DNA from 2 places in the Pseudomonas sp. MM213 genome. Region 1 is predicted to be linked to the other one. Evidence: predicted binding sites of a transcription regulator. Region 1 holds the regulator's gene; the other holds the start of a gene.

Region 1 (5,716 bases):
TTGGTCATTGCGTTGGTGTTGGCCGGGGCAGGGATGTCGCGGGTCAAGGCGTTCCTGATCGGGGCAGCATCAGGCTTGGTCGAGCCGGTCTTCGCACTGTTGTGCGCCTGGCTGGTGAGCCTGGCCGAACTGCTGTTGCCATTGGGCCTGGCGCTCGCGGCCGGGGCCATGTTGCTGGTGGTCACGCACGAAGTCATCCCCGAGTCGCGCCGCCATGGTCACGACAAGCTGGCCAGCCTTGGGCTGCTGATCGGGTTTTGTTTGATGATGGTGATGGATACAGCGCTCGCCTAGGCGAGCGTTATTCGCCTTCGTCGAAGTAACGGTTGATCAAGTCTGTCAGCGCATCCAGCGCTCTTTGCTCGTCTTCGCCTTCGGTGCTGATATAGATTTTGGTGCCTTTGCCTGCAGCGAGCATCATCATTGCCATGATGCTTTTGCCGTCGACCGTTGATTCCGGCGTTCGTCCGACTCTGATCGTGCAGTCTTTGAACTCGCCGGCGACACCAACGAATTTGGCGGAAGCACGGGCATGCAGACCCAGCTTGTTGATGATTTCGATTTCCAGAGCAGGCATCGCGATGTGAATCCTTTAGCTGAGGTCGCGGTGGCGGACCTGGACGTTCTTCAGGGTTTTTTGCAGGGCCTGACCCAGACGTTCGGTCAGATAGACGGAGCGGTGATGCCCGCCGGTGCAGCCGATGGCAATGGTGACATAAGCGCGGTTGCTGGCGGCAAAGCGCGGCAGCCATTTGAGCAGGTACGTGGAGATGTCCTGGAACATCTCTTCGACGTCCGGCTGGGCGGCCAGATACGTGGCAACCGGTTCATCAAGCCCGGACTGATCGCGTAGCTCGGGCTTCCAATAGGGGTTCGGCAGGCAGCGCACGTCGAACACCAGGTCGGCGTCCACCGGCATGCCGCGCTTGAATCCGAACGACTCCACCAAAAACGCAGTACCGGGTTCCGGCTGGTTCAGCAGGCGCAACTTGATGGTATCGCGCAGCTGATACAGGTTCAGGTTGGTGGTGATGACCTTGAGATCGGCGAGGTCGGCAATCGGCCCGAGCAGGCTGGTTTCGTCGTTGATCGCCTCGGCCAGCGAGCGATTGGCGCTGCTCAGCGGGTGACGACGGCGAGTTTCCGAAAAACGTTTCAGCAAGGTTTCTTCGTCGGCGTCCAGGTACAGGACGTCGCACTGGATATGCCGGCTGCGAACTTCTTCGAGCAGTTCCGGAAACCGGCTCAGGTGGCTCGGCAGGTTGCGCGCATCAATAGAGACGGCAACCAGCGGTTGCGCCAGTTCGGTGTGGATCAGCGCGCGTTCAGCCAGTTCCGGCAACAATCCGGCGGGCAGGTTGTCGATGCAGTAATAGCCGTTGTCCTCGAGAACATCGAGCGCGGTGCTTTTACCTGAGCCGGAACGGCCACTGACGATGATCAAGCGCATGATTAGTGCCCGTTTTGCTCGTCCAGGACAACCTGATACAAGGCTTCATTGCTCGGGGCGCTACGCAGGCGATCGCGGACTTCCTTGCGATCGAGCATGCTGGCGATCTGGCGGAGCAATTCAAGGTGCGCATCGGTAGCGGCTTCGGGGACCAGCAGGACGAACAGCAGGTCAACCGGAGCACCGTCGATGGCGTCGAAATCGATGGGGGCGTCCAGGTGCATCAAGGCACTGATGGGCGAGGTGCAACCTTTCAGCCGGCAGTGAGGGATAGCGATGCCGTTGCCAAAACCGGTCGAGCCGAGTTTTTCACGGGCAATCAACGCCTCGAAGACATCTTGCATCTCCAGATCCGGCACTTCCCGGGCGATCAGGTTGGCAATTTGCTCGAGGGCTTTCTTTTTGCTGCCGCCCGGCACGTTCACGAGGGAACGGCCGGGGGTCAGGATGCTTTCAAGTCGGATCATGGGTTGGGAGTGTTAACGACCGGTCGCGCCCTGGAGGAGGCTCTGGGTCTTTTCCTTATGCTTTTTGAGTTGTTTATCCAGCTTGTCGGTCAATGCGTCGATCGCCGCGTACATATCGGTATGTTCCGCGTTGGCGACCACTTCATTGCCGGGAATATGCAGCGTGGCTTCGATTTTCTGCTTCAGCTTTTCGACCGTCATCGTGACCTGCACGTTGGTGATCTTGTCGAAATGCCTCTCTAACCGTTCGAGTTTTTCGCCGATGTAGGTGCGAAGAGGTTCGGTCACTTCCAGTTGGTGTCCACTGATGTTGACTTGCATACAGCTTCTCCTTCGTTGCCAGTGCATAAAGCGGTAGACCAGATGATCTACCACTGGAACGCTGTGGCGTGGCTCTACATCAACCGCTTGCGTTCGCTCGAAGGCGCGATCCCGAGGGATTCGCGGTACTTGGCGACGGTGCGGCGAGCCACCTGAATGCCTTGTGCCTCCAGTAAACCAGCGATCTTGCTGTCACTCAACGGCTTTTTCTGATTTTCCGCGGCAACCAGTTTTTTGATGATCGCGCGGATCGCCGTGGACGAGCATTCACCGCCTTCGGAGGTGCTGACGTGACTGGAGAAAAAGTATTTCAGCTCATATATGCCCCGGGGGGTATGCATGAATTTTTGTGTGGTTACGCGGGAAATCGTCGACTCGTGCATGCCCACCGCTTCGGCGATGTCATGCAGCACCAGCGGTTTCATCGCTTCGTCGCCGTATTCCAGAAAACCGCGCTGATGCTCGACGATCTGGGTGGCAACTTTCATCAGGGTTTCGTTGCGGCTTTGCAGGCTCTTGATGAACCAGCGGGCCTCTTGCAACTGATTGCGCATGAAGGTGTTGTCGGCACTGGTGTCGGCGCGGCGCACAAAACCGGCGTATTGGGCGTTGACCCGCAGCCGTGGCACCGATTCCTGGTTCAGCTCGACCAGCCAGCGCTCGTTGTCCTTGCGCACGATCACGTCGGGGACGACGTACTCGGCTTCGCTGGATTCGATCTGCGAGCCAGGGCGCGGATTGAGGCTCTGAACCAGTTCGATCACCTGGCGCAGTTCATCTTCCTTGAGCTTCATGCGGCGCATCAGCTGGCTGTAGTCGCGGCTGCCGAGCAGGTCGATGTAATCGGTGACCAGGCGCTTGGCCTCGGCCAGCCAAGGTGTCTTGGCAGGGAGTTGGCGCAATTGCAGCAGCAGGCATTCACCCAGGTTGCGGGCGCCGATGCCGGCGGGTTCGAATTGCTGGATGCGATGCAGGACGGCTTCGATCTCGTCCAGTTCGATGTCGAGTTCCGGATCGAAGGCTTCGAGGATTTCCTCAAGGGTTTCGTCCAGGTAGCCCTGATTGTTGATGCAATCGATCAGGGTCACGGCGATCAGGCGATCGGTGTCGGACATCGGCGCCAGGTTCAGTTGCCACAACAGGTGGCTTTGCAGGCTCTCACCGGCGGATGTACGGGTCGTGAAATCCCACTCGTCGTCATCGTTGCTCGGCAGGCTGCTGGCGCTGGTCTGGTAGACGTCTTCCCAGGCGGTGTCGACGGGCAGTTCGTTGGGAATGCGCTCGTTCCAGTCACCTTCCTCGAGGTTATCCACCGTCGGGGCGGTTTCCTGATAGGAGGGTTCTGAAACGTCGGCGTTGGGTTGCTGTTCGGCTTTGTCGGCCAAGGGGTCGGCGTTATCGAAGTCGTCGCCTTCTTCCTGGCGTTCGAGCATCGGATTGGACTCCAGGGCCTCCTGGATTTCCTGTTGCAGGTCCAGGGTCGACAATTGGAGCAGGCGGATGGCCTGTTGCAGCTGCGGTGTCATCGTCAGCTGCTGGCCCATTCTCAAGACTAGCGATGGTTTCATGGCAGGGGCTAAACACCTTATTCGCCGGCGCACATGCGCCATCCACTACAGGGCGCCGAAGCGCCAAACATAAGCAAATTATATGCCCGAAACCGTAGCGTTTGCCTAGAGCGCTGTAACAATAAAAAAGTATTGATTTTTTATCGAGACAAGCGCTCGGGCAGCCAGCCAGACACCTTAGTGCTTACAGGCGGAACTCATGGCCCAGATAGACTTCTTTCACGAGGTCGTTGGCCAGGATGGTGGCCGAATCACCTTCGGCGATCAGTTGGCCATCGTTGACGATGTAGGCGGTTTCGCAGATATCCAGCGTCTCACGGACGTTGTGGTCGGTGATCAGCACGCCAATGCCCTTGGCCTTGAGGTGGTAGATGATCTGTTTGATGTCGCCCACCGAAATCGGGTCCACGCCGGCGAACGGTTCGTCGAGGAGGATGAATTTCGGGTTGGTGGCCAGTGCCCGGGCGATTTCCACGCGGCGGCGCTCGCCACCGGACAGGCTCATGCCGAGGCTGTCGCGGATGTGGCTGATGTGGAATTCCTGCAGCAGGCTTTCCAGTTCCTTGCGGCGATCGGCCTTGTCGAGTTCCTTGCGGGTCTCGAGGATCGCCATGATGTTGTCGGCGACCGAGAGTTTGCGGAAGATCGACGCTTCTTGCGGAAGATAGCCGATACCGGCCTTTGCACGACCGTGCATCGGCTGGTGGCTGACGTCCAGATCATCGATCAGTACGCGACCCTGATCCGCCTGAACCAGGCCGACAATCATGTAGAAACAGGTGGTTTTACCGGCGCCGTTAGGGCCAAGCAGGCCGACGATCTGACCGCTGTCGATAGACAGGCTGACGTCGCGCACGACCTGACGGCTCTTGTAGCTCTTGGCCAAATGCTGAGCTTTCAGAGTTGCCATTACGGGGCCTTTTGCTCGTCGGTTTTCTTTTTCGGCTGGATAACCATGTCGATACGCGGACGCGACTCGGTCACGTTGGTGCCCGTGGCACGGCCTGCGCTGGCAAGCTTTTTGTTGGTGTCGTAGACGATTTTCTCGCCTTGGGTGACGTTACCGTCCTTATCGACAACTTTGGCGCGATCGATCAGCACGACGCGATCTTGCGAGGCGTGGTACTGGATGGTGACGCCCCAGCCCTGAACCGGCTTGGTGTCGCCCGCCGTTTGCAGTTGTTCGAAATAGGCAAGGTTGCCCACCGAAGTCACCACGTCGATGTCGCCCGCAGGGGTGCGGGTCATGGTCACAGTATTGCCTTTAACGATCATCGAACCTTGGGTGATGATCACGTCACCTTTATAGGTGGCAATACCGTTCTTGTCGTCCAGTTGGGCGTCGTCGGCCTGGATGCGGATCGGCTGCTGTTGATCGTTCGGCAGAGCCCAGGCGCTCACGCTTCCCAGTGCTGCGCTCAGGCCGAGCAAAATAGGGAGAGTTTTAACGAGCCTCATACTGTCCTCTTACGTTCGATAGCAGGTGTATCCTGCTTTCTTTCAAATACGCTTTCATTCCCTTGCCAGTCGATACACCGCCAGCGCCGTCGATTCTAACGGGTTGCTCGGTCTGCGCATATTGCTGTTGCGGGAACACGGTCATACGGGTGGTGGTAATCAGGGTCTTGCGGTTTTTCTCGTCGAAACGCGTGATGCGCACCGAGTCGATCAGTTCGACCTGGGTGCCGTCCGGGTTGACCTCGCCGTGTTCGCTCTGGACGTGCCAAGGGAACTGGGTGCCGCGGAACAGGTTCAGGTCCGGGTTGGTCAGCAGCGTCACTTCGGTCGCCTTCAGGTGTTCAACCTTGTCGGACGTCATTTCGTATTGCAGTTTGCCATCCGGCAGGAACTGGACGCTGTGCGCGTTGATCGCGTAGTAGTCGATTTCGCTTTCGTCGACCGTTGCCACA
Region 2 (5,716 bases), 1.3 Mb from region 1:
TGGCCTGGTCGAATCTGAATCCAAGATTCTGGTAGTAGGGGACGACATTCGGGTCAGGGTCCTGAATCTCTATTTCGTTGTATCCAAGCATTCGTGCATAGGTATCTGTAGCCAGCAGCGCTATTGGTGCGATCAAGCCACGAAGAGGATGAAACCTGTCTGGGTGGCCCTGCAAAAGAACGATCTTTATGCAAATGGTGCTTTTACGCGGAGTGGCGTAACACAGACCACATAGTTTTTGTTCGTACCAGATGGCTAAATCCAGTCCCTTTGCATCTTTGCACTTCCAATCTGGCACGCTTTCCCAGGGGTAGAGCGCCGCTTCCATCCACGGGTGACAGGCAACAATCGCAGTCGGGGTGATTGGGTCGAACCGGACCGCCTCGGTGTTGAGTCTCATCGCCCGTGATTTACAGTCTTTGACGAAGATTTTATAGGCGAGCTTTCGTGCTTCGGATTTGTAAGTTTGGTTCCGAAGGTCGGTGCCTTTCCCTTTTCTTCTCATTGTAAGTGTCTTTTGAAGATCAGAGCAGAAAGCCTAAAAGGAGTTGGGGCACTGATAAATCAGGCTATGGAGCTGCTTTTTGTAGGACCGTGCCTAGATAGGTGAAGGACGTCAGTGAAAGCTCTCGGATGGTCTTGCCAGATGAAGGTTGCTGCTTATGATCACGGATAAATGAAGCCATAGGAGGCGTAAATGAACCGGATTGGAATGCGGCCGATTCATCCAGGTGAAGTTCTCAGCGAGGAGTTTCTGAAGCCGCTGGGCATTACAAGCGCGGCTTTAGCTCGCTCGTTGGGCGAGCCGGAGGCTGAATTGATCGACGTAGTAAAGCAGCAGAGCGATGTCAGCGCGGGTCTGGCAAAGAAGCTTTCCATGCTGTTGAACACCACGCCCGAATTCTGGCTGAATCTGCAATCGAGCTACGATCATCGCAGCGCCGAAATCGAGCGTGGATGAGCGCTTAAAGCGAGTGCAACGCTCGCGAAGCTTTTTTCCACCATGGCACGTTGACCGGGCGCTGCGTCTGCTCTGCGCTCGGCAACATTTGCGGAACATCCTGCAACCGAATCCACGGCTGGTTATTCCAGTGCAGCAAACTCAGTGACATTTCCGGCCAGTTCAGCAGGCTCAGGATGGGGCGTTCGGTTGAGGTGGGTTGTTCTGCGTCTCTGAGGGCTGGCACTACGTCGTGGGTCAGCCATTCGCGCAGGGCTCGGTGTTCGGGGCAGTAGTGGTAGATCAGTAAGGCGTAGACGCCGGATTCGCTGATCAGCAGGGCATCTTCGATGCTGCCGTGGATGAGCATTCGTGCGAACTGGCGCTGGTCGGGGTCGAGTTTTCGGACGGCGCGGTCGTCGAGGTGGAGGCGCAGGAAGCGGCCGAGGTCGCGGGCGCTGAACCAGGGTTGGTTTTGGAGGAGGAGGGCGTGGAGGTGGAGTTTGTGGCGGGTGAAGACGTGGGGGATCAGATAGTTTTCGTCCATCGTGCAGTTCTCGGGATCAAATGAAGAAAACTGCCTCTGATCGTCGCCAAACGAAAAGGGTGGCAGCCATGCGCGGGTTGGCGAACCGGTGACGCCCGAGAACCGGCAGACCCGAAGGTCTCCCACGCATAGCCGCCATAATTCGAGATGGGAATAAGTTCCTCGGTCGAATGTGGTCGCGGTGCGTCGGGGTCTTCCGGGTCGCCAAACCCAGAGCTGAATATTCAGCTGGGGATGAGCTTAGAGGCCGGATACTTGGCGACGCAATCGGACGGCGGTGGTTTTGTTGTAGGACGTTGCCGGGATTTTTGCAGGGCTGAAGATCAAATGATCGCAGCCTGCGGCAGCTCCTACAGATGAATCTGAAGGTCGTTCCGACCTTCAATCGCGAGCAGGCTCGCTCCCACAGTGGATCGGGTTTCAAAGTGGGATTTGCGGGGTTACTCGGTTGGGGGATTGAGCTTCGCTTCCAGCTCGGCAACCTTCGCTTCCAGGCTTTCCAAGCGTGCCCGCGTGCGTGCCAGCACGACCATCTGACTATCAAACTCTTCCCGGCTCACCAGGTCCAGTTTGCTGAAGCCGCTTTGCAGCAACGCCTTGAACTGGCTTTCGATTTCGCTTTTCGGCAGTGGGGTGTCGCCGCTGAAGAGGCGGGAGGCTGTGCCGGTCAAGGCGTCGAGGAAATCTTTGGGCGCGAGCATGGGAAAGGTCCTGGAAACAATGGCGGGCAGTGTATCACGCAGTGTCTATAGTCAATCCCGACCGCAGGGATGCACGCTTTTCGCGCATGCGGACGGACGGTGCCGCACCGTTGTTGTGCGTAACGCGTCCGGTGTTGCAGCGATGTGGTGGGCATCTACGGCCAAGAGCTTGAAAACTGAGGGTTTTGTGGAGATGGCAAGCTTTCTGCTTAGACGGTAGTGACCCATGCACTGATGCAGTCGATGTGACGAATGCAGTGCGCCAAGCGAAACGGGGGAAGAGTTTCGTGCGGAGCGGTTAGCTGGCGTCGGACGGGCAGGTAAGGCCGACGATGCGTTACAAAGCCAGGCACTGCGCTTAGACTTGAGCCGGGTTTGTTTTCCTGGGGCAAGTCCACCAATTCGGGAGAGAGTTTTCATGAAGCTAGTCACTGCCATCATCAAGCCGTTCAAGTTGGACGACGTGCGCGAATCGCTGTCCGAGATCGGCGTGCAGGGCATTACCGTTACCGAAGTCAAAGGCTTCGGGCGGCAGAAGGGTCACACCGAGCTGTATCGCGGCGCGGAATACGTGGTCGATTTCCTGCCCAAGGTGAAGATCGATGTCGCCATTGACGACAAGGATCTTGATCGGGTTATCGAGGCGATAACCAAGGCAGCCAACACCGGCAAGATCGGTGACGGCAAGATCTTCGTGGTCAATCTGGAACAGGCGATTCGCATCCGTACCGGCGAAACCGATACCGACGCGATTTAAGCCGCCACAAACCCCAACGCCCCAGGAGAAAACAATATGACTCTGCGTAAATTCGCAGGGCTAGGAGCCCTGTTGTCCCTCGTAATGCCCAGCCTGGCCATGGCGGCAGACGAAGTGGCGGCCCCAGTCCTCAATTCCGGCGATACCGCCTGGATGCTGACCTCGACAGCCCTCGTGCTGTTCATGACCATTCCCGGCCTTGCGCTGTTCTACGGCGGCATGGTTCGCTCCAAAAACATTCTTTCCGTGATGATGCAGTGCTTCGCCATTACCGGTCTGATCAGCGTCCTGTGGGTCATTTATGGCTACAGCATCGCGTTCGACACCACCGGCATGGAACAGGGCGTCGTCAACTTCAACTCCTTCTTCGGCGGCATGGGCAAGGCTTTCCTCGCCGGTGTCACCCCCGCCAGCCTGACGGGTCCTGCGGCGTTGTTCCCTGAGGCGGTGTTCATCACCTTCCAGATGACGTTCGCCATCATCACCCCTGCGCTGATCGTCGGTGCCTTCGCTGAGCGGATGAAGTTCTCCGCGATGCTGATCTTCATGGGCATCTGGTTCACTCTGGTTTATGCACCGATCGCGCACATGGTCTGGTCCGGCAACGGCGGCCTGATGTGGGACTGGGGCGTGCTCGATTTCGCTGGCGGCACCGTGGTGCACATCAACGCCGGTGTGGCCGGTCTGGTGGCGTGCATCGTGCTCGGCAAGCGCAAAGGCTTCCCGACCACCCCGATGGCCCCGCACAACCTCGGTTACACCCTGATGGGCGCAGCCATGCTGTGGGTTGGCTGGTTCGGCTTCAACGCCGGTTCCGCCGCAGCGGCCAACGGCACTGCCGGCATGGCGATGCTGGTTACCCAGATCGCAACCGCCGCCGCCGCACTGGGCTGGATGTTTGCCGAGTGGGTCACCCACGGCAAGCCAAGTGCACTGGGTATCGCCTCGGGTGTGGTCGCCGGTCTGGTTGCAATCACCCCGGCCGCTGGCACCGTGGGCCCGATGGGCGCACTGGTGATCGGTCTGGCAGCGGGCGTGGTGTGCTTCTTCTGCGCCACCACCCTGAAACGCAAACTCGGTTATGACGATTCCCTGGACGCCTTCGGCGTGCACGGTATCGGCGGTATCCTCGGCGCGATCCTGACCGGTGTGTTCGCCGCACCGTCGCTGGGTGGCTTCGGCACCGTCACCGACATCGCCGCACAAGTCTGGATTCAGTGCAAAGGCGTGGGCTTCACGGTGATCTACACCGCAATCGTCACTTACATCATTCTCAAGGTGCTGGACGCTGTCATGGGTCTGCGTATCACCGAAGAAGAAGAGGCTGTCGGCATCGATCTGGCGCTTCACAACGAACGCGGCTACAACTTGTAAGACGCGCATAAAAAACTTGCCCGGCTTGCCGGGCATTTTTTTGTCTGGAGTTTGTCAGTGTGAGGGCTGCTGAAAGGTTTTTTCGTACACGTTTAGTGGTGTTTACGGCGGGCGTTTTTCTGCGGCCAATGGCTTACATGATTGAAGGAATATTAGGGCCTTTGTTTTTTCCCAGAGCGCGCTAGAATGCGCCCCGAACGTGCGGAGAACTGTATGTGGCAACAGACTCTGATTACCCTGCGGGCGAGGCCCCGGGGCTTTCATCTGGTAACGGACGAGTTACTCGCCGGCCTGCCTGAACTCAAGGCGTGTCGGGTCGGTCTGTTGCATTTGTGGCTGCAGCATACCTCGGCGTCGTTGACCATCAACGAGAACGCCGATCCGGCGGTACGTCGCGACTTCGAACGATTTTTCAATCGTCTGATCCCACAAGGAACAGACGGCTATGAGCATAACGACGAAGGCCTGGACGACCTCCCGGCGCACTTCAAGGCCAGCGTGCTTGGCTGTCAGCTCAGTTTGCCGATTTCGGCGGGCCGACTGGCGTTAGGGACCTGGCAAGGCGTTTATCTGGGCGAGCACCGTGATTTTGGCGGTGCCCGTAAAGTCCTCGCCACCGTGCACGGTGAAGAGGCATGAACCGCTGGTCACCAGCGGTTATTGAATTTTTCCGGCAGCCTTCGACAGAGGGCAAAGCTGGGCTATAACTAATCTGCTTTTCGCAAGTCATGAGGTAGAACATGAGCGACGATGATCTGGAAAACGACGACCTCGAAGTAGGCGACGACGACGAAACCGAAGAAGGTCTGGAAGCAGCGGCGGAAGACGTCGCTGAAGACGACGGCGGTGATGCGCCCGTTCCGACCGCCAAAGGCAAAGCCAAGGCAGCGGTATCGGTCGATGAGCTGCCGAGCGTCGAAGCAAAAAACAAGGAACGCGATGCCTTGGCCAAGGCCATGGAAGAGTTCCTGGCCAAGGGCGGCAAGGTGCAGGAAGTGGAGGCCAATGTGGTCGCCGATCCTCCCAAGAAGCCTGACAACAAGTACGGCAGCCGGCCTATCTAAGCGTCTGCCCTTGCTTGCTGAAAAAGCCCGCCGTCGCTGCGGGCTTTTTCATGGGTGATAGATAGGTGGACCGCGTTATCGTTCTTCGCGGGCAAGCCTCGCTCCTACAGGATTTGTGTCGTTCACATAATTGGCGTGCGACACAAATCCTGTAGGAGCGAGGCTTGCCCGCGAAGGCGGCCTCAAAGGTGCTACGAAATTGAATTCCACCGCGCCAACAACGCCGGCAGCTCGGTCAGGCTGCGAATCTCAGCGTCCGGCGCTTTCTGCGCTTCCCACAATTTGCCTTGCGGGTTAAACCAGATCGCCCGCAACCCCGCCTGCTGTGCCCCG

The links. Region 1 encodes sigma-54, which starts transcription at its own class of promoters, with help from an activator protein. Its sites were predicted from a motif close to ANTGGCATNNANNTTGCTNT; they were not measured.
Positions count from the first base shown of each region.
Region 2: the regulator sigma-54 is predicted to act here: its motif matches at 2,381-2,400, upstream of glnK (P-II family nitrogen regulator).

Region 1 is NZ_CP081943.1:5,627,583-5,633,298, forward strand. It holds gene K5R88_RS25490 (ZIP family metal transporter) at 1-294, shown strand, start outside; gene K5R88_RS25495 (HPr family phosphocarrier protein) at 302-577, opposite strand; gene rapZ (RNase adapter RapZ) at 593-1,450, opposite strand; gene ptsN (PTS IIA-like nitrogen regulatory protein PtsN) at 1,453-1,917, opposite strand; gene hpf (ribosome hibernation-promoting factor, HPF/YfiA family) at 1,930-2,238, opposite strand; gene K5R88_RS25515 (RNA polymerase factor sigma-54) at 2,313-3,806, opposite strand; gene lptB (LPS export ABC transporter ATP-binding protein) at 3,991-4,716, opposite strand; gene lptA (lipopolysaccharide transport periplasmic protein LptA) at 4,716-5,264, opposite strand; gene lptC (LPS export ABC transporter periplasmic protein LptC) at 5,251-5,716, opposite strand, start outside.
Region 2 is NZ_CP081943.1:4,350,882-4,356,597, reverse strand. It holds gene K5R88_RS19925 (hypothetical protein) at 1-505, opposite strand, end outside; gene K5R88_RS19920 (HigA family addiction module antitoxin) at 698-961, shown strand; gene K5R88_RS19915 (BRO-N domain-containing protein) at 966-1,487, opposite strand; gene K5R88_RS19910 (accessory factor UbiK family protein) at 1,928-2,188, opposite strand; gene glnK (P-II family nitrogen regulator) at 2,607-2,945, shown strand; gene K5R88_RS19900 (ammonium transporter) at 2,982-4,319, shown strand; gene K5R88_RS19895 (secondary thiamine-phosphate synthase enzyme YjbQ) at 4,533-4,958, shown strand; gene sutA (transcriptional regulator SutA) at 5,060-5,383, shown strand; gene K5R88_RS19885 (HAD family hydrolase) at 5,575-5,716, opposite strand, start outside.